DNA from 3 places in the Streptomyces sp. NPDC059477 genome. Region 1 is predicted to be linked to each of the others. Evidence: riboswitches for the same ligand, from Rfam matches in the RefSeq annotation. Region 1 holds a riboswitch; each other region holds the start of a gene.
What was found. Region 1 has a riboswitch for thiamine pyrophosphate ahead of ACFXAZ_RS29055 (thiamine ABC transporter substrate binding subunit). Riboswitches for the same ligand answer to the same signal wherever they lie in the genome.
Positions count from the first base shown of each region.

Region 2: it holds a riboswitch for thiamine pyrophosphate, as region 1 does, so the genes downstream of both, thiC (phosphomethylpyrimidine synthase ThiC) here and ACFXAZ_RS29055 (thiamine ABC transporter substrate binding subunit) in region 1, are expected to answer to the same signal.
Region 3: it holds a riboswitch for thiamine pyrophosphate, as region 1 does, so the genes downstream of both, thiO (glycine oxidase ThiO) here and ACFXAZ_RS29055 (thiamine ABC transporter substrate binding subunit) in region 1, are expected to answer to the same signal.

Region 1 is NZ_JBHYUG010000074.1:3,238-10,063, forward strand. Features, by position in the region: gene ACFXAZ_RS29040 (phosphatidate cytidylyltransferase) at 1-696, shown strand, start outside; gene ACFXAZ_RS29045 (hypothetical protein) at 816-1,514, shown strand; gene rlmN (23S rRNA (adenine(2503)-C(2))-methyltransferase RlmN) at 1,594-2,700, shown strand; TPP riboswitch at 2,759-2,879, shown strand; gene ACFXAZ_RS29055 (thiamine ABC transporter substrate binding subunit) at 2,958-4,040, shown strand; gene ACFXAZ_RS29060 (ABC transporter permease) at 4,100-5,701, shown strand; gene ACFXAZ_RS29065 (ABC transporter ATP-binding protein) at 5,704-6,735, shown strand.
Region 2 is NZ_JBHYUG010000018.1:67,618-74,443, forward strand. Features, by position in the region: gene ACFXAZ_RS12530 (cupin domain-containing protein) at 1-170, shown strand, start outside; gene ACFXAZ_RS12535 (DUF5326 family protein) at 494-706, shown strand; gene ACFXAZ_RS12540 (IclR family transcriptional regulator) at 1,146-1,880, shown strand; gene ACFXAZ_RS12545 (SsgA family sporulation/cell division regulator) at 1,980-2,426, shown strand; gene ACFXAZ_RS12550 (YibE/F family protein) at 2,639-4,273, opposite strand; TPP riboswitch at 4,732-4,921, shown strand; gene thiC (phosphomethylpyrimidine synthase ThiC) at 4,914-6,749, shown strand.
Region 3 is NZ_JBHYUG010000077.1:5,829-12,654, reverse strand. Features, by position in the region: gene ACFXAZ_RS29570 (thiazole synthase) at 1-236, opposite strand, end outside; gene thiS (sulfur carrier protein ThiS) at 240-452, opposite strand; gene thiO (glycine oxidase ThiO) at 449-1,660, opposite strand; TPP riboswitch at 1,658-1,769, opposite strand; gene ACFXAZ_RS29555 (hypothetical protein) at 1,822-2,169, shown strand; gene ACFXAZ_RS29550 (NAD(P)/FAD-dependent oxidoreductase) at 2,344-3,519, shown strand; gene ACFXAZ_RS29545 (Rv2175c family DNA-binding protein) at 3,722-4,087, shown strand; gene thiE (thiamine phosphate synthase) at 4,300-4,947, shown strand; gene metF (methylenetetrahydrofolate reductase [NAD(P)H]) at 5,156-6,079, shown strand; gene ACFXAZ_RS29530 (hypothetical protein) at 6,136-6,826, shown strand, end outside.

The sequences.
Region 1 (6,826 bases):
GTCGTCGGGCTGTGGGAGCTGACCCGGCGCCTGGACGAGCGCAAGGGCATCAAGGCGCCGCTGGTGCCGCTCGCGGTCGGCGGCGCGGCGATGGTCGTCGCCGGATACGCGCGGGGCGCCGAGGGCGCCTGGGTCGCCATGGCGCTCACCGCCCTCGCGGTGCTGGTCTGGCGGATGACCGAACCGCCGGAGGGCTATCTCAAGGACGTCACGGCGGGCGTCTTCGCCGCCTTCTACGTGCCGTTCCTGGCCACCTTCGTCGCCATGATGCTGACCGCCGACGACGGCCCGCAGCGCGTCCTGACGTTCCTGCTGCTCACCGTCGTCAGCGACACCGGGGCGTACGCGATCGGCTGGCGGTTCGGCAAGCACAAGCTCGCGCCGCGGATCAGTCCCGGCAAGACCCGCGAGGGCCTGCTGGGCGCGGTCGCCTTCGCGATGGCGGCCGGCGCGCTGTGCATGGAGTTCCTGATCGACGGCGGCACCTGGTGGCAGGGTCTGCTGCTGGGGCTCGCGGTCGCCGCCACGGCCACGCTGGGCGACCTCGGCGAGTCCATGATCAAGCGGGACCTCGGCATCAAGGACATGGGCACGCTCCTGCCGGGCCACGGCGGGATCATGGACCGGCTGGACTCGCTGCTGCCGACGGCGCCGGTGGTGTGGCTGCTGATGGTGGTGTTCGTCGGCTCCGGCTGACCCCCGCCCCGCCCGCGCACTGAGTGAACGTTTGCTCCCACTGCTCGCCACCACCCCTTCCGTACCTATGATCACGGCGTGCGACGCCGGGGTCGAAGGAACGGAAGGGGTGGAGTCGTATGTGGGCACGGCGGCGGGCCGTGAAGCAGGAGCGGCTGGAGCGGGAGGCGGCGAAGGCCGTCGAGACGCTCGGGGCGGGCGTCCGCTCGACCCTGGCCTCGGCGGACGAGGGGCATCAGGCACTGCTGGAGCTGCGCGAGGGGCTGGCCCGGGAACTGGCCGACCTGGAGGCGATGCTCGGCCGTCGCGACGGGCTCCCGGTCGACATGGTCCGCTCCCGGCTCTCCTCGGCCGCCGATGTCTTCGCCCGGCTCGACGACCTCTCCGCGCGGTACACGGCGGTACGGACGCAGGTCGTCGCCGTGGACCAGAGAGACACGACCGTGCTCCTGCCGCTGCTCGAAGAGCTGGTCGAGTACGTCGAGGGCATGGCCGGGACCGGCGAGGCGGCGATCGGTGCCGTCGAGGGCGTGGAGCAGCTGCGCCGGCGGCTGGAGCAGGTACGCGCCGACCTGATCCCGGTGCGTGAACGCGTCCATGCCGGTCTCCGCGCCGCGGGCGGGGAACTGGAGGCGAGCCGGGGCGCCCCCGGCTGGTACGGCCGCGAGGCCGCGCTCGCCGCCCTCGGTGACCGGCTGGCGGCGCTGGACGAGGGCCGGGTGCGGCCGACCGCCGAGCACCGGACGACGGACCTGTACCGGGAATTCGAGCGCGAGCTGGCCGAGCTGCGCGACGAGATCGCCCAAGGGCGGCCCTGACCTGCGAAGACGTCTGCCCGGTGGAGTTATCCACAGGGCCGGCGGAGGGGGTCCGTGAGTCTGCGACACTGGTACGGCCATGCCTAATCCCGGAGAACTCACCTTTGTCGCGCCGCGCGGAGCCAAGAAGCCGCCGCGGCATCTCGCCGATCTCTCGCCCGCCGAGCGCAAGGAGGCGGTGGCCGGAATCGGGGAGAAGCCGTTCCGTGCCAAGCAGCTCTCGCAGCACTACTTCGCGCGGTACGCGCACGACCCCGCCGAGTGGACGGACATCCCGGCCGGCGCCCGGGAGCGGCTGCGGGACGCGCTGCTGCCGGAGCTGATGACCGTCGTGCGTCATCTGTCGACGGACCAGGGGACGACCCGCAAGACGCTGTGGCGGCTGTTCGACGGGACGCTCGTGGAGTCGGTGCTGATGCGGTACCCGGACCGGGTGACCATGTGCATCAGCTCGCAGGCCGGGTGCGGGATGAACTGCCCGTTCTGCGCGACCGGGCAGGCGGGGCTCGACCGGAACCTGTCCACCGCCGAGATCGTGCACCAGATCGTGGACGGCATGCGGGCGCTCAGGGACGGGGAGGTGCCCGGAGGGCCCGCCCGGCTGTCCAACATCGTCTTCATGGGGATGGGCGAGCCGCTCGCCAACTACAAGCGGGTCGTCGGGGCCATCCGCGCGCTGACCGATCCGGCGCCCGACGGGGTGGGGCTCTCGCAGCGCGGGATCACCGTGTCGACGGTCGGGCTGGTGCCCGCCATCCACCGGTTCTCCGACGAGGGCTTCAAGTGCCGGCTCGCCATCTCGCTGCACGCGCCCGATGACGAGCTGCGGGACACGCTGGTGCCGGTGAACACGCGGTGGAAGGTGCGGGAGGTGCTGGACGCCGGGTTCGCCTACGCGGAGCGGTCCGGGCGGCGGCTGTCCATCGAGTACGCGCTGATCCGGGACATCAACGACCAGGCGTGGCGTGGCGACCGGCTCGGGCGGCTGCTCAAGGGGCGGCCCGTGCATGTGAACCTGATCCCGCTGAATCCGACACCGGGCTCCAAGTGGACCGCGTCCCGGCCCGAGGACGAGAAGGCGTTCGTGGAGGCCATCGCCGCCCATGGGGTGCCGGTGACCGTCCGGGACACCCGTGGTCAGGAGATCGACGGGGCGTGCGGTCAGCTCGCGGCCACCGAGCGGTAGTCTGACGCCGTACACCCGTACATAAGTTCATACTCGTACATATCTTCATACACATCTTCATATCCGGCAGGGGAGCGCCACAGCGCTGAGAGTGCGGCAGCCGATGCATATCGGTGGGCCGCAGACCCTCTGAACCTCGCCCAGGTCATTCTGGGTAGGGAGATCGGTCGTCACTCATGCTGTTGCGCCCTGCCCGGGAGCCGTGGAAGGTCCCGGGCAGGGCCGCGTCTCTTCCTGGTCACCCAGGAGGACATTCAGTGGGCAACACCAAGCAGATAACCGCCGTGCTCGTCGGGTTCGGGCTGATCACGCTGTCCGCGTGCGGCTCGTCGTCCGACAGCGGAAGCGACGGCGGGGACTCCAGGACGGTCACACTCGTCAGCCACAACTCATGGGCCGTGTCCAAGGAAGTCCTCGCCGACTTCGAGCAGCGGTCCGGGTACACGGTCAAGGTCCTGGAGGACGGCGACGCCGGCACGGCCGTCAACAAGGCGATCCTCACCAAGGACAACCCGCAGGGCGATGTCTTCTTCGGCGTCGACAACACCCTGCTCTCCCGGGCCCTGGACAACGGGCTGTTCCAGTCGTACGAGGCCAAGGGCGCCGACACCGTCCAGGCCGCCTACCGGGCCGACGAGGCCGAGCACCGGGTCACGCCTATCGACAGCGGGGACATCTGCGTCAACTACGACAAGGCGTACTTCAGCGAGAAGAAGCTGGCGCCGCCGAAGACGTTCGAGGATCTGATCAAGCCCGCCTACAAGGACCTGCTGGTCACCGAGAACGCCTCCACCTCCTCGCCCGGCCTCGGCTTTCTGCTCGGCACGGCCGCCGCCTACGGGGACGACGGCTGGCAGGACTACTGGAAGAAGCTGAGCGACAACGGCGTCAAGGTCGTCGACAGCTGGGAGCAGGCGTACAACGAGGAGTTCTCCGGCTCGGCCGGGGGCAAGGAGGCCAAGGGGGACCGGCCGCTGGTCGTGTCGTACGCCTCCTCGCCGCCCGTGGAGGTCGTCTACGCCGATCCGCAGCCCGCGGACGCGCCCACCGGGGTCGCCGACGGGACCTGCTTCCGGCAGGTCGAGTACGCGGGGCTGCTGAGCAACGCCGGGAATCCGGAGGGCGGCAAGGCGCTGCTGGACTTCATGCTCAGCAAGGAGTTCCAGCAGGACATGCCGCTGAACATGTTCGTCTACCCGGTGGTCGAGGGCGCCCAGGTGCCCGAGGTGTTCGCCCGGTACGGGCCCCAGGTCAAGGACCCGCAGACCCTGGACCCGGCGAAGATCGCCGACCACCGTGACGAGTGGGTCAAGTCGTGGACCTCGCTCGTACTGAAGTAACCCCCCGGAGCCGCAACCGCAGCCAGAGCCGGAGCAGGGGTCTGGTGCGGGGCGGGCTGCTGGTGGTGCCCGTCGCGTTCTTCGGCGTCTTCTTCGCCTACCCCGTCGCCGCGATCCTCCTGCGGGGGCTCAAGGCCGACGGGGTCTGGCGGGTGGGGCGGCTGTGGGAGGTGCTGGGGCAGCCGGACATCCGGCATGTGCTGTGGTTCACCACCTGGCAGGCGCTGGCCTCGACCGCGCTGACCCTGCTGATCGCGCTGCCCGGCGCGTATGTCTTCGCGCGCTTCGACTTCCCCGGCAAGCAGGCGCTGCGGGCGGTGGTGACCGTGCCGTTCGTGCTGCCGACCGTCGTGGTCGGCACGGCGTTCCTGGCGCTGCTCGGGCGCGGCGGGCTGCTGGACGAGTGGTGGGGCGTACGGCTGGACACCACCGTGTGGGCGATCCTGCTCGCGCATCTCTTCTTCAACTACGCGGTCGTCGTACGGACCGTGGGCGGGTTGTGGGGGCAACTGGACCCCCGGCAGGAGGAGGCCGCGCGGATGCTCGGCGCCTCGCCGTTCGCCGCGTGGCGGCGGGTCACCCTTCCGGCGCTCGGGCCCGCCGTGGCCGCCGCCGCGCTGATGGTCTTCCTGTTCACCTTCACCTCCTTCGGGGTGGTGCAGATCCTCGGCGGGCCGACCTTCGCCACCCTGGAGGTGGAGATCTACCGGCAGACCTCGGAGATCTTCGACCTGTCCACGGCGGCCGTCCTGACGGTCGTCCAGTTCCTCGCCGTGGGCGCGATCCTCGCCGTGCACGCGTGGACCGTACGGCGGCGGGAGAGCGCGCTGCGGCTGGTGGACGCGTCCCTGACGGCCCGGCGCCCGCGCGGGGCGGGGCAGTGGGCGCTGCTGGCCGGTGTCCTGCTCTCCATCGCCGTCCTGCTGGTGCTGCCGCTGGGCGTGCTGGTGCGGCGGTCGCTGGAAGGGGCCGGGTTCTCCTACTACCGGGCGCTGACCTCGTCCGAGTCCCAGGTGTTCCTCGTCCCGCCGATCGAGGCGATCGGGAACTCGCTGACGTACGCGCTCGTCGCCACCGCCATCGCCCTGCTGGTCGGCTCCCTCGCGGCGGCGGCGCTGGCGCGGCGGGACGCGGGGCGCCTCGTACGGGGGTTCGACGCGCTGTTGATGCTGCCGCTCGGGGTGTCCGCGGTGACCGTGGGCTTCGGGTTCCTGATCGCGCTGGACGAGCCGCCGCTGGATCTGCGCGCGACCTGGATCCTGGTGCCGCTCGCCCAGGCACTGGTGGGGGTCCCCTTCGTCGTACGGACCATGCTGCCGGTGCTGCGGGCGGTGGACGGGCGGCTCCGGGAGGCGGCGGCGGTGCTCGGGGCGTCGCCGTGGCGGGTGTGGCGGGAGGTCGATCTGCCGCTGGTGCGGCGGGCGGCGCTGGTCGCGGCGGGGTTCGCGTTCGCGGTGTCGCTGGGGGAGTTCGGGGCGACGGTGTTCATCGCGCGGCCGGACGATCCGACGCTGCCGGTGGCGGTCGCCAAGCTGATCGGGCGGCCCGGGGAGCTGAACTACGGCCAGGCGATGGCCCTTTCGACGATTCTGATGGTGGTGTGCGCGGTGTCGCTGCTGGTGCTGGAGCGGCTGCGCACGGACCGGACCGGGGAGTTCTAGCGATGCTGCTGTCCCTTGAGGACGCGACGGTACGGCTCGGGGGCCGGGCCGTGCTCGATACGGTCGGCCTCGCCGTCGAGGAGCACGAGACCGTGTGTGTGCTCGGGCCGAGCGGGAGCGGGAAGTCGACGCTGCTGCGCGCGGTCGCCGGGTTGCAGGCGCTGGACGGCGGCCGGGTGCTGCTGGACGGGCGGGACCAGGCGCGGGTGCCCGCGCACCGGCGGGAGATCGGGCTGATGTTCCAGGACCATCAGCTGTTCCCGCAGCGGGACGTGGGCGGCAATGTGGCGTTCGGGCCCCGGATGCGGGGGGCGTCGCGGGACGAACAGCGGGCCCGGGTGGCGGAGCTGCTGGACCTGGTCGGGCTGCCGGGGGCCGCGGGCCGGGCGGTGGCCGAGCTGTCCGGCGGCGAACAGCAGCGGGTCGCGCTGGCGCGGGCGCTGGCGCCGAGCCCCCGGCTGCTGATGCTGGACGAGCCCCTCGGGCAACTGGACCGGTCACTGCGGGAGCGGCTGGTGGTGGAGTTGCGCGAGCTGTTCGGGCGGCTCGGGACGACCGTGCTGGCCGTGACGCACGACCAGGGCGAGGCGTTCGCGCTGGCCGACCGGGTGGTGGTGATGCGGGACGGACGGATCGCCCAGACCGGGACGCCGCTTGAGGTGTGGCAGCGGCCCGCCGACGCCTTCGTCGCGCGGTTCCTCGGCTTCGACAATGTGGTCCCGGCGACGGTGAGCGGGCAGGTCGCGGACACCGCCTGGGGGAAACTGCCGGTGCCCGCGGGGGCGGCCCAGGGGGCGGTGGAGGTGCTGGTGCGGCCGGGCGGGGTGCGGCTGGTCGGCGCCGGGGAGGGGCTGCCGTGTCGCGTGGCGGCGCGGACCTTCAAGGGCACGCATGTCGCCGTACGGCTGCGGCCGGAGGGGAGCGCGCCGGATCTGGAGGCGGCGTGCGCGCTGCGGGACGCGCCCGAGGTGGGGGCGGTGGTGGAGGTGGAGTTCGACGCGGCGGAGGTGGTGGTGCTGGGGGCGGGGGGCTGACCGTAGGGGGTGTGGGGGTGGCCGTGCGGCTGGCTTCGCGGGGTTGGGCGTAGCCGTGGCGGTGGGCTGCGGCGGCGGGCCGTAAATCGTG
Region 2 (6,826 bases), on a different contig from region 1:
ACGAGGTCTACTTCGTGGTCAGCGGCCGGGCCGCGATCACCGTCGGCATGGAGACCACCCAGGTCGCGCGCGGCAGCGTGGTGTACGTCCCGGCGGGCGTGGCACACAAGTTCCACCACATCAGCGAGGACCTGCGGGTACTGGTGATCTTCTCGCCGCCGGAGAGCTGAGCCAGGGCGGTGGGATCGGCTTCCCGGCGACGGGAGCGGGTCCCCCTCGGAGACGCGAGCGGGGTCCCACGGAGAGGCGAGCGGGTCCCACGGCGGCGGGCAGCCCCCGCCCCCTGGGGCCACACCCGCACATCTCCGCCGCAGAAACGACCCGCCGCCCCCGGATTCCCTAGGGGACCGGTCAGGGGAGGACAAGGGACGCGAGACCCCCGTACGCGTCCCCGGCGTCCTAGCATCGAAGGCAGAACATCACACGACCTGTCGGCCGGGCGGGCACAACGGGCCCGGCACGGCCGACGGGTGGAGAGACAAGGACAAGAGCGATGCGAGAGATCTTCGCGGGACTGCCGTGGTGGGTGAAGTGGATCGCGGTGCCGGTCATCGCTCTGGTCGTCTTCGGCGGCCTGATAGCGAGCGTGCTGGGCTTCGTGATCGGCCTGCTCTTCAAGCTGCTGGTCTTGGTGGCCCTGGTCGGCGGACTGATCTACGTCGTACGGAAGTTCACCTCCAGTTCCTCGTCGCGCGGCGACTGGTGAGCGCGGAGGGGCTACCGACGGCCCGGTGACGTATGTCACGGGTCCCTCGGGCGAGGGAAGTTTCCCGGACGCGGCGCCTTCCGGCCAGGGTGGACAGTTAAAGTCCGGAACCCGCCGCGGCAGCATTCGCCACCGGCGCACCCCCTCCTCCCTCCCGTGTCCCCGCACGGGCCGCCCCCTCGCGCTCCGGGAGCCACCCTTGGCCACGGTAGACACCCCCTCCGCCGCTACCGGCGCATCCGCTGTGCCCCGCGCACACACCTCATCGGCCCGGTCCCTCCCCGTGCCGGCCCTTCGGGTACGACCCCCCGAGCAGCCCATCCCGCCAGGCGCCCGCCCGGTGCGCCCCCGCCCGCTGCCGCCCCCGGTACGGCAACCGCACCGGTCGCCCGCGGAACCGGCGGGCAGCCGCCCGCAGCAGCCACAGCCCTCGACCCTCATCGGCTCCGTGCAGCGCGCGATGCGGCTCCTGGAGAGCGTCGCCGAGCACGAGCACGGCGCCCCGGCCAAGCAACTGGCCCGTGAGACCGGCCTGGCCCTGCCCACCGCCTACCACCTGCTGCGCACCCTGAGCCACGAGGGATACCTGCGCCGGGACAAGGGACTGTTCTTCCTCGGCGAGGCCGCCGAGCGGCTCAGCGGCAGCGCGGCACGGCAGAAACGTCGCAGCACGATCGTCGAGGCGCTCGCACATTGGCGGGATTCGATCGGTGCGCCCGTGTACTACGCCATGTACCGCGGGGGCGAGATCGAGATCAGCTGTGTCTCCGACACCCCGGGCAACCCGGCGGTTCAGGAATGGGCCGACTTCCGTGAGACCGCCCACGCGCACGCGATCGGACAGTGCCTGCTCTCCCAGCTCGGCGAGGACGCCCGCCGTGACCACCTCGACCGTTACCCCGTCCGGGCCATCACCCCGTACACCGTGCGTGACGAAGACGCCCTGCTGCGCCGCCTGGAACGGACGGGGCGGATGGCGCCGGTCGTCGAGCGCCAGGAGTACGCGCTGGGCGCGGTGTGCGCCGCGATCCCCATCACGGTCGGCAGCACGGCGGCGACGATCGCCCTCTCGCTGCCCGCCCAGCAGGCCGACCGGCTGCTGCCCGCCACTCGTCAACTCCAGGACGAGATCGGTCGCCTGCTCGGGTCACTTGCGATCTCTATCAGTATCTGAAAACTCACTCCTTGTGATCTGCTGTGTACGTTCAGCAAGATGCCAAGAAATGTCGGGGTACATTCCCGGCCAGTCCACCGGTACATGGCGGGATAGGCGATGCGCGAATCCGTACAGACAGTTCAAGCAGAGGTCATGATGAGCTTTCTCGTCTCCGAGGAACTGTCATTCCGTATCCCGGTGGAGTTGCGCTACGAGGCCCCTGATCCCTATGCCGTGCGGTTGACCTTCCATCTGCCCGGGGACGCGCCCGTGACCTGGGCCTTCGGACGGGAGCTGCTGGTCGACGGGATCGCGGGACCCTGCGGCGAGGGCGATGTGCATGTGGCACCGGCCGAGGCCGACACGCTGGGCGAGATCCTGATCCGGCTTCAGGTCGGCAGCGACCAGGCCCTGTTCCGCTGCTCGGCGGCACCGCTCGTGGCGTTCCTCGACCGCACGGACAAACTGGTCCCGCTCGGCCAGGAGGGCGCGCTCGCCGACTTCGACGCCCACCTCGACGAGGCGCTGGACCGCATCCTGGCCGAGGAACAGAGCGCGGGCTGAGCCGTCCACCGATCGAGGCGGCGTAACGCTTCCTCAGTCGGCGGGCGGTGGGCCCACGTGGGGGTGGGGCGGGGTTCGGGAGGCATGCAGTAACGGTTCCCTGCGGAGGCCCCTGGGACCCGGGGTCCGGAGGCCCCTGGGCCCCGGATCCCAGGGGCCTCCAGACACCGGCGTCCTTCCTGCGCGGGCTTCCCTCTCCCCGGCCGGGTCCCTCAGCGCTTCCGCCGTCGCCCCCGTCCGCTGCGGCCGAGGGCGGCCGGAGTGCGTACACCCGCGGGTGCCGAACCCTCTCCGGACGGTCCCGGTGTTGCCGCCGACCCCATGGGTCCCGCGGGCACCGCCTGTCCCACCGGCTGCCGTCCCGTCGCCGGGCGGTCGGCCGAGACGACGAGGGCCGCGAGGGCGGTGGTCACCGGCACCGAGGCGACCAGCCCGATCGAACCGACCAGCGTCCGCACGATCTCCGCCGCCACCAGTTCACTGTTCGCGACCGTCCCCACGCTGCTCTGCGCGATCGAGAAGAGCAGCAGCAGGGGGAGCGCGGCGCCCGCGTAGGCGAGGACGAGGGTGTTGACCACCGAGGCGATGTGGTCGCGCCCGATGCGGATACCGGCCCGGTACAGCCCCTTCCAGCCCATCGTGGGATTGGCCTCGTGCAGCTCCCAGACCGCCGAGGTCTGGGTGACCGTCACATCGTCGAGCACGCCGAGCGACCCGATGATCACCCCGGCCAGCAGCAGACCGCTCATGTCGATCGACGGATACAGGCCGTGGATCAGGCCGGTGTTGTCGTCCGTGTTCCCGGTGAGCGCGGCCCAGCCGATGAACAGCGAGCCGAGGACACCGATCAGCAGCAGCGAGATCAGCGTGCCGAGCACCGCCACCGAGGTTCTCGCCGACAGCCCATGGCACAGATACAACGCGATCAGCATGATCGCACTCGCCCCGACCACGGCCACGACCAGCGGGTTCGAGCCCTGAAGGATGGCGGGCAGGATGAAGAAGTTGAGGATCAGGAAACTCATCGCCAGCGCCACCAGCGCCATCAGACCGCGCAGCCGTCCGACGACCACCACGGCGAGCGCGAAGATCCCGGCGAGCAGCGCCATCGGGACCTGCCGGTTGACGTCCGCCACCGAGTACTGGAGATCAGCGGGGGCGGAGGGCTCGTACGCGACGATGACCTTCTGGTCCTGCTCCAGCTGACGGGTCTGATCGGGCTGCACGATCTCCGTGAACGTACGGCCCTTGTCCGTGCCGGTGTCGACCCGGATCGTCGCCCGCTTGCAGGTGCCGTTCGCCTGCTGCACGGCAGAGGAGCCCTCGGCGGTGGAGGTGTCGCCGGTCGGTGTGCCGCCGGAGGCGTTCACCGAGGCGCAGTCCACCTGCTCGACCTGGGTGACCGTGGCCTCCTGGGTCTGCCGGTCGAACCCGACACCGGTCCGCTCGTGCGCCGGCGCGCCACCGGGCCACAGCACGGCCAGCCCGACCAGCACGGCCACGCCGAACGGTACGAGGATGGCCGCGATGATCTTCCGCAGATGGACGGAGACGGGGGCGGCGGGGCCGTGACTGTGGCTGTGACCGTGCCCGCCCCCGTGCCCTCCTCCACCGGGTCCGTGCCCGTGCCCGTGTTCGTCGCCCGGCCCGTCGCCGTGTCCCTGGCCCGGCGGTCCGTGGCCGGCGTCGGGACGATTGCCCGGCTCGTTTCCCTGAGGGCCGGGGCCGACCCCGTAGTCCCGGCCGTACTCACCACCGGGTCCATGGCCGTGTCCGTGGCCGTGACCACCCTGGCTGTGCCCCGTCCCTTGCCCGGCCCCCGTGTTCGGACCGTACGAGCCGTGCATCGGTCCCGACCCGATGCCCTGCCCCGGAAGCGCACCGGGATCCTGCACGTGAGGAGAACCACCCGAGCCACGCCCTTGCCGGCTGGACAGAGCCTGCCCCCCGGGACGAGGCACCTGCCCGCCAGACATCCCCCCCGGCCGCTCGCCAGCCGCACTCCCCGGCCCAGAACGCGCCCCGAGGCGACGCACGGAACCGGTCTCATAGTCCGGCCCCGCGTGGGGGTCGGCCCCGGTACCGGAGCCGGGACCGGCAGCAGAGCCGACGCCGGGACCAGAGCCGACGCCGGGACCAGAGCCGACGCCGGGACCAGAGCCGGCGCCGGAAGGGCCGCCCGGTCCGCGGGGCGGGTCGGGCGGGGCGAAAGGGGGATCCTGCGGTGTGGTCACCGACCGATCATCGCAAGAACGGCAGGGGCCCTCTGTTCACCGCGCCCGAATTGACGCTAGCGTGGAGGCACCTTTGTACACGCGGGAGCTCGGAGCACCGGGCTGAGAGGGCGCTGACCTTCGTCTTCGCGATGTTTCACGTGGAACATCAGCCACCACAGGTGATGGATCCGATGGAACGTCGGCGGACGGAAATCGCTGCGTCGACCGCCGAACCTGTTACCGGGTAATGCCGGCGTAGGGAGTAGGTCTCATGACCATCAAGGACACACGCACGCCTGCCTCCCCGCAGACCTCCAGCGACGCGGAGAAATCCACACACGGGAACCCCGGCACCAACGGGGTCTCCGGCGAAGGGGAGACCGGGAAGTCCATCGGCTGGCACAAGGCGTACGTCGAGGGCTCGCGCCCCGATCTGCGCGTGCCGGTCCGCCAGGTGCACCTCACCAACGGGCAGTCGGTCACCGTGTACGACACATCGGGCCCGTACACCGATCCGCTCGCCGAGACCGACGTCCGCAGGGGGCTCGCTCCGCTGCGGGAGAACTGGATCATCGCGCGCGGAGACACCGAGGAGTACGCGGGCCGTCCCGTCCGTCCCGAGGACGACGGCCTCAAGCACACCTCGCCGCGTGGTGGGCTGCGCAACCTCGACGCGGTCTTCCCCGGCCGCCCCCGCCAGCCACGTCGCAGCCGCGACTCAGGCGCGGTCACCCAGCTCGCCTATGCCCGCCGGGGCGAGATCACACCCGAGATGGAGTTCGTGGCGATCCGGGAGAACGTCTCGCCCGAGGTCGTACGCGAGGAGATCGCGGCGGGACGGGCCGTGCTGCCCGCCAACATCAACCACCCGGAGATCGAGCCGATGATCATCGGTAAACGGTTCCTGGTGAAGGTCAACGCCAACATCGGCAACTCCGCGGTCACCTCCTCCATCGAGGAGGAGGTCGAGAAGATGACCTGGGCGACCCGCTGGGGCGCCGACACGGTCATGGACCTTTCCACCGGCCGCAACATCCACACCACCCGTGAATGGGTGCTGCGCAACTCCCCCGTCCCCATCGGCACGGTCCCCCTCTACCAGGCCCTGGAGAAGGTCGACGGCCGGGCCGAGGAACTGACCTGGGAGATCTACAAGGACACCGTCATCGAGCAGGCCGAGCAGGGCGTGGACTACATGACCGTCCACGCGGGCGTGCGGCTGCCGTACGTGCCGCTCACCGCCAACCGCAAGACCGGCATCGTCTCGCGCGGCGGCTCGATCATGGCGGCCTGGTGCCTGGCCCACCACAAAGAATCGTTCCTGTACGAGAACTTCGAGGAACTCTGCGAGATCCTCGCCGCCTACGACATCACCTACTCGCTGGGTGACGGTCTACGGCCGGGCTCGATCGCGGACGCCAACGACGAAGCGCAGTTCGCGGAGTTGGGCACGCTCGGGGAACTCAACCGGATCGCGAAGCGTTTTGATGTACAGACGATGATCGAAGGCCCGGGACACGTCCCGATGCACAAGATCAAGGAGAACATCGACCTTCAGCAGGAGATCTGTGATGAAGCTCCGTTCTATACGCTCGGCCCGCTGACGACGGACGTCGCGCCGGCGTACGACCACATCACCTCCGGTATCGGTGCCGCGATGATCGCCTGGTGGGGCACGGCCATGCTCTGCTATGTCACGCCCAAGGAACACCTGGGCCTGCCCAACCGTGACGACGTCAAGACCGGCGTCATCACCTACAAGATCGCCGCCCACGCAGCCGACCTCGCCAAGGGGCACCCCGGAGCACAGGACTGGGACGACGCGCTGTCCGACGCCCGCTTCGAATTCCGCTGGGAGGACCAGTTCAATCTGGCCCTCGACCCGGACACGGCCCGTGAGTTCCACGACGAGACCCTGCCGGCAGAACCCGCCAAGACGGCCCACTTCTGCTCCATGTGCGGCCCGAAGTTCTGCAGCATGAAGATCTCACAGGACATCCGCCGCGAACACGGCGGCACCAAAGCGGAGATCGAGGAGGGCATGGCCCAGAAGTCCCAGGAATTCGCGGCGGCCGGCAACCGGGTGTACCTGCCCCTCGCCGACTGACCTTCCGTGACACGGTGCCCACGGACCGGTGACCGTGGGCACCTCGGACGGCTACCCGTCGTCCGGTTCCCCGCGGA
Region 3 (6,826 bases), on a different contig from region 1:
CCCGCCGTGAAGCAGCCGGCCGTGTTGGGCAGCACCCGGATGCCGAGCTTCTCCAGCACCGACAGCACCGAGCCGTGCACACCCGGGTCGATCCGCCGCATCGCGACGGTCGTCAGCTCCGTACCGGACGCCACCAGCGCGCGTTCCAACACATCGAGGCTGGGCGCCCCGCCCGTGCCCATGATCAGCCGGGAGGTGAAGGACGTACCAGCGAGGACGAACGGGTCGTCGGCCATGGGTCAGCCTCCTTGGACGGCGGTGAGGACTTCCACGCGGTCGCCCTCGGACAGGGTGGTCCGGGGCCACTGCCCGCGCGGGACGACGGTTTCGTTGAGAGCGGCGGCGACCCCCGAGGGTGCCGGGGTGAGGGCGCGCACCAGCGCGTCCAGCGCCGTGCCATGAGCCACCTCGCGGGGCTCGCCGTTGACGGAGATCGTGACAGACAGGCTCATACGGGCTGCTCCGTGAGTGCGCCGGCGGTGAACCGCCGGGGGGTGAACGGACGGGCTTCCTCGGGGAGTTCCCCGGTCACCAGGGCGTGCGCCAGCGCGTCGCCGGTGACCGGGGTGAGCAGCACGCCGTTGCGGTAGTGCCCGGTCGCCAGCAGCAGGCCGGGCAGGCCGGTCGGGCCGAGCAGCGGCGCGTTGTCGGGGGAGCCGGGCCGCAGTCCCGCGCGGGTCTCGGTCAGCGGCAGCTCCGTGATGCCGGGGATCAGCTCATGGGCGTCGCGCAGCAGCTCGTACACGCCGCCCGCGGTCACCGTCGTGTCCCAGCCCAGTTCCTCGCTGGTCGCGCCGACGACGAGTTCGCCGTTCTCGCGCGGCACCAGGTAGACGTGGCTGCCGCGCACCACCGCGCGGACGGTCCGGCTCAGGAAGGGCGCGTACCGCGGGGGCACGGTCAGCCGCAGCACCTGCCCCTTCACCGGCCGCACGGGAGGCCGTACGGCGTCCGGGACGCCCGCCAGCCGCCCGCTGAGGCTCCCGGCGGCCAGCACCACCTGCCCGGCGGCCCGCTCGGTCCCGTCGCGCGTGACCAGGCCCGTGACGCGGTCCCGGGCCACTGCCAGCCGTTCGGCCCAGGTGCGGTGGAAGACCACCCCGGAGCGCTCGCAGGCCGTCACAAGGGCCGCCGCGAGCCGCCTCGGGTCGATCTGATGGTCCCCGTCGACCCGCAGCCCGCCGCGCACCCCGGGGGCCAGCATCGGCTCAAGGCGGCGGCAGTCCCGCCCGGACAGCCACTCCGAGTCCAGGCCGGACCGCTGTTGCAGGGCGTGCAGTTCCCGCAGATGCGCGCGGTCGTCGGTGTCCAGGGCGACGGCCAGCGTGCCGCAGCGGCGGTAGCCGAGGTCCTGGCCGGTGAGATCGGTCAGCTCGGCCGCGAACTCCGGATAGCGGCGGGCCGAGGCCAGATTGAGGCCGAGCAGGGTCTGCTCGCCATGGTGCAGCTCGGTGACGGCGGCGAGCATCCCGGCCGCCACCTGGACGGCCCCGCCGCCGGGCGCGGGGTCGACCACGGCCACGGCGAGCCCGCGCTGTGCGGCCCGCCAGGCCGTGACCAGCCCGATGACACCGCCCCCGACGACGAGAACGTCGGCATGGCCCGGAGGTGTGCGCGTGGCAGATGAGTGGGTGACAGCTGTGTGCGTGACGGACGACACGGGCGTTCAGCCCCTCCCTTCGCCGGCATGACCCGGATCAGGTTCGTACGGTCGGAGGCCGCCAGCCTCCCTCTCAGCCCGGTGCGTCCGGGCTCCCGCGAGTGCTTTACGTTGGGCAGCCTAGCCCTTGGATCCACGCCTCTGTAAGGGAGCCCGCCCCGATGCCCCGGTCGCTGGACGGTCTGGTCCTCGCCCCCGTCACCGATCAGGCCCCAGGTCAGGTGGGTACCCGGACCCGGTTCACGTACCACGAGAAGGACGGCGAGATCTGGGCCGCGTACACGGGCGGCGATGTCGTCCGCGGGTTTCTGACCGGCACGCGCGCGGGCGACCGGCTGGACTTCCGGTACGTCCAGCTCAAGGCCGACGGGACGACGTCCGGCGGGCACTGCGTGTCGGTGGTGACCCTGCTGCCGGACGGGCGGGTGCGCCTGCTGGAGACGTGGGAGTGGGAGTCGCAGCCGGGGAGCGGGACGAGCGTGGTCGAGGAAGTGCCGCACGCGGGGTAGGTGAACGGTGTGGGGCAGATGGAGGGCGTGGGGAGAGTGAAGGGTGTGCGGGACGTCACGCGGGCGGACCGGCTGACTGACGCATTGTCAGGTGCGTAAGGTGATCGGGTGAGCGTGGACAGAGAGCAGACGGCGGCGCCGGGGCCGCGGCACGTGGTCGTGGTGGGCGCCGGGATGGCCGGGGTGCAGACCGCGGTGGCCCTGCGCGAGCAGGGATTCACCGGCACCGTGACGCTGATCGGCGCGGAACCCCACCAGCCCTACGACCGTCCCCCGCTGTCCAAGGCCGTGCTCCTCGGCAAGGCCGAGGACTCCGCCTTCGAGGTCGACTTCGAGTCCCTCGGCATCGAGCTGCACCTCGGCCGCGAGGCCACCGGCGTCCGCCCCGCCGAGCACGAACTGGACACCGAGGCCGGGCCCGTCCCGTACGACGTCCTGGTGCTGGCCACCGGCGCCGAACCGATCCGGCTGCCCGGCGCGGAGGGCGTGCCCGGGGTGCATCTGCTGCGCACCCTGGACGACGCCGCCCGGCTGCGGCCGGTGCTCGCCCGCCAGCACGACATCGTGGTGGTCGGCGCGGGCTGGATCGGCGCCGAGTTCGCCACCGCCGCGCGCGAGGCGGGCTGCGCGGTCACCGTCGTGGAGGCCGCCGACCGGCCGCTCGCCGGGGCGCTGCCCGCCGAGGTGGCCGCGCCGATGACCGGCTGGTACGCCGACAGCGGCGCCGTCCTGCGCACGCACGCGCGCGTGGAGCGCGTCGAGCCCGGCGCGGTCCTCCTGGACGACGGCACGCGCGTACCCGCCGGGGCGGTCGTCGTCGGCATCGGCGCCCGCCCCGCCACGGCCTGGCTGACCGGCTCCGGGATCGCCCGGGGCGCCCAGGGCGAGGTCGTCGCCGACGACCGGCTGCGCGCGTCCGCGCCCGACGTCTACGCGGTCGGCGACTGCGCTTCCTTCCCGTCCGCGCGCTACGGCGAGCGGCTGCTGATCCACCACTGGGACAACGCCCTCCAGGGGCCGCGCATGGTCGCCGCGAACATCGTCGACGGCGAGCGGTCCGACGCCGTCTACGACCCGGTGCCGTACTTCTGGTCCGAGCAGTTCGGCCGCTTCGTGCAGTACGCCGGGCATCACGCCGCCGCCGACAGCACCGTGTGGCGCGGCGACCCGGCGGGCCCGGCGTGGTCCGTCTGCTGGCTGCGCGAGGGCCGGCTGGTCGCCCTGCTGGCGGTGGGCCGCCCGAGGGATCTGGCCCAGGGACGGCGGCTGATCGAGGCGGGGACGGTGATGGACCCACAACTGCTGCCCGACCCGACGCAGCCGCTGAAATCGGCGACGCTGGCGGGCTGAGGCGGGCTGAGGCGGGTCAGTTCAGGCCGGAATGGGTTGAATTGGGTTGAAATGGGTGGCGCGCGCCGGTCCGTGTGTCGCGCGAGGGACGCCCGTCGGTGGCCTGACGGTGGCGTCCGGGCGACGCCGGAGCGACCTTTGGGCCGACGGGCGGACGCGCCTCGGCTACCGGCTGTCAGTCCCAGATGGCAGTCTTGGTGACGTGACCGAGATTGACGCAAAGATCGATGCTCTCGTCCCTGGCTGGCTGACCCTCCCCGACATCGCCGAACAGTTCGGCGTCGAGGTGACCCGCGTGCGGCAGCTGGTCAAGGACGGCCAGCTGATCGCCGTACGCCGTGGTGAGAACCGCGCGCTGCACGTCCCCGCCGCTTTCCTCGACGGGGACAAGGTGGTCAAGGGCCTGTCCGGCACCTTGACACTGCTGCGGGACGACGGCTTCACGGTCGAAGAGATGCTGGAGTGGCTGTTCACCCCCGACCCGACCCTGCCCGGCACCCCCGCCCAGGCACTGAGCGAGAATCGTGGTACGGAGGTGAAGCGGCGCGCCCAGGCGCTCGCCGTCTGATCCGGACGAGCACGCCGAGCTGACCATATGTCCGGCGTACGGGCCGCGGTCCCGTGCGGCCACGGCCGCGCGGGCGCACGGACCGTGCAGGTCACGGTCCGTGACCGCCGATGCGGCCCACAGTGGCCGCCGGCCGACGGCCCGTACGCCACGAGTACGAACGGCGCCCGCCCGGTGCGGGCGCCGCCCATCGACTTCCCGGGGGACCCTTCATGGCCGACAGCGCACACGAGCGGCTCGCCGACGCCCGGCTGTATCTGTGCACGGACGCGCGCAAGCGGCAGGGCGATCTGCCGGAGTTCCTGGACGCCGCGCTGGCCGGCGGCGTCGACATCGTGCAGTTGCGTGACAAGGGCATGGAGGCCGCGGAGGAGCTGGAGCACCTCGCGGTGTTCGCCGAGGCCTGCGCGCGGCACGGCAGACTGCTCGCCGTCAACGACCGCGCGGACGTCGCCCACGCCGCCGGGGCGGACGTCCTGCACCTGGGACAGGGCGACCTCCCGGTGCCCGCCGCGCGCGCGATCCTCGGCGCCGATGTCCTGATAGGCCGCTCCACCCACGCCGGACCCGAAGCCGCGGCGGCGGCCGTCCAGGACGGCGTGGACTATTTCTGCACCGGCCCCTGCTGGCCCACCCCCACCAAACCGGGGCGCCATGCCCCCGGCCTCGACCTGGTGCGCGCCACGGCCGAGCTGGGCACGGACCGTCCGTGGTTCGCCATCGGCGGCATCGACCTGGGCAATCTGGACGAGGTGCTGGCGGCGGGCGCCCGCCGGGCCGTGGTGGTCCGGGCGATCACCCAGGCGGACGACCCGGGAGCGGCGGCGGCGGAGTTCGCCCGGCGGCTGCGGCAGGTCTGACGCGGGCCCGACGGTGGTCCGATGAAGCGACCTGGCGGAGTCTGACGTGGACCTGGCTGAGCCATCGGGTGAAAATTAGCCAAAGGGGGCGCCACTTTCGGTCAGGGCGGGTCCGTAGTGTGTCCAAGGGCTGGACAGCAGCCCGGCAAATCGGGCAAATATCCAGACTCCGGTTGGGTGCCCGGCGGGCCGCCACTAATCTGCGGGTATGGCCCTCGGAACCGCGTCCACCAGGACTGACCGCGCACGCACCGTGCGTGACATGCTCGCCGCCGGCAAGAAGACGTACTCGTTCGAGTTCTACGCGCCGAAGACCGCCAAGGGCGAGCGAAGCCTGTGGAACGCGCTGCGCAGGGTCGAGGCGGTCGCCCCCGACTTCGTCTCCGTGACCTACGGCGCCGGTGGCTCCACCCGGGCCAGCACGGTCAGGGAGACCCAGCAGATCGTCGCCGACACCACGCTCACCCCGGTCGCCCATCTCACCGCCGTCGACCACTCCCTCACCGAGCTGCGCAATGTCATCGGCCAGTTCGCCGACGCCGGCATCCGCAACATGCTCGCGCTGCGCGGCGACCCGCCCGGCGACCCGATGGGCGACTGGATCGCCCACCCGCAGGGCGTCACCTACGCCGCCGAGCTGGTCCAGCTGATCAAGGAATCCGGGGACTTCTGCGTCGGCGTCGCCGCCTTCCCGGAGATGCACCCGCGCTCCCTCGACTGGGACAGCGACGTCGCCCACTTCGTCGACAAGTGCCGCGCGGGCGCGGACTACGCCATCACGCAGATGTTCTTCCAGCCCGAGTCCTACCTCCGGCTGCGCGACCGGGTCACGGCCGCGGGCTGCGCGACGCCGGTGATCCCCGAGGTCATGCCGGTCACCAGCGTCCGGCAACTCGAACGTCTTCCGCAGCTCAGCAATGCTCACCTTCCGTCCACCTTCAAAGACCGGATCCTCACAGCGAAAGACGATCCGGCGGCTGTACGCTCCATTGGCATCGAGTTCGCCACGGAGTTCTGCGCGCGACTGCTGGACGAAGGCGTCCCAGGACTGCACTTCATCACGCTCAACAACTCCACGGCGACGCTGGAAATCTACGAGAACCTGGGCCTGCACCATCCTCCGCGGGTCTAGACCGGTCGCACTCGCGTACGACACACTGCGTAGCGGCCACAGGGAGAGGGGCGTACATGGGCTGGACGGTCCTCTACATCGCGTTCGGCATCGTCGCGTTGTGGCTGCTCGGTGAGGTGCTGTTGCAGTACAAGGCCCGGTTGCGCTGGCGGCTGCTGGCGTTCGGCGGCTTTCTCGGTGTGGTCGTCGGCGTGCTGATCCCCTCGGTCGTGGTGATCGGGCTGGGCGCCGCCGCGTTCGCGGTCGGACAGACCTACGTCACGCTGTCGTTCCGCCGCGGCTTCTCGGCCGGCTGGGCGGTCAACGGCCGCGGCCCGAACGGCAGCAAACGCCGCCGCGGTGAACCCGAGCACCAGGACCCGACCCTGGAGGTCTCCGACCTGGAGGCCGGCGCGTACGGCGACCCGGACCGGCTGCCCGGCGAGGTCCCCGGCGAGGAGCGCGCGGCCCACACTCAGCAGTTCGACGACTTCGAACGCGACGACGTCTTCACCCCCGCCCGCCCCCTCGTCCCCTCGGCCGCCGAGACCACCGCGGTCTACGAGCCCCAGCCGCTGCCCGACGACACCGGCTCCTACGGGGTGTACGCCGACACCGGCGCCCACGCGAGCGCGCAGCAGCACCAGGACCAGTACGCGGCCACCGCCCAGAGCGCGGACCAGGGCTACGGCTACGAGGGCTACACCGGCTACGACCAGCAGCAGTACGGCTACGACGCGGGCGATCAGCAGCCCTACGCGCCCTACT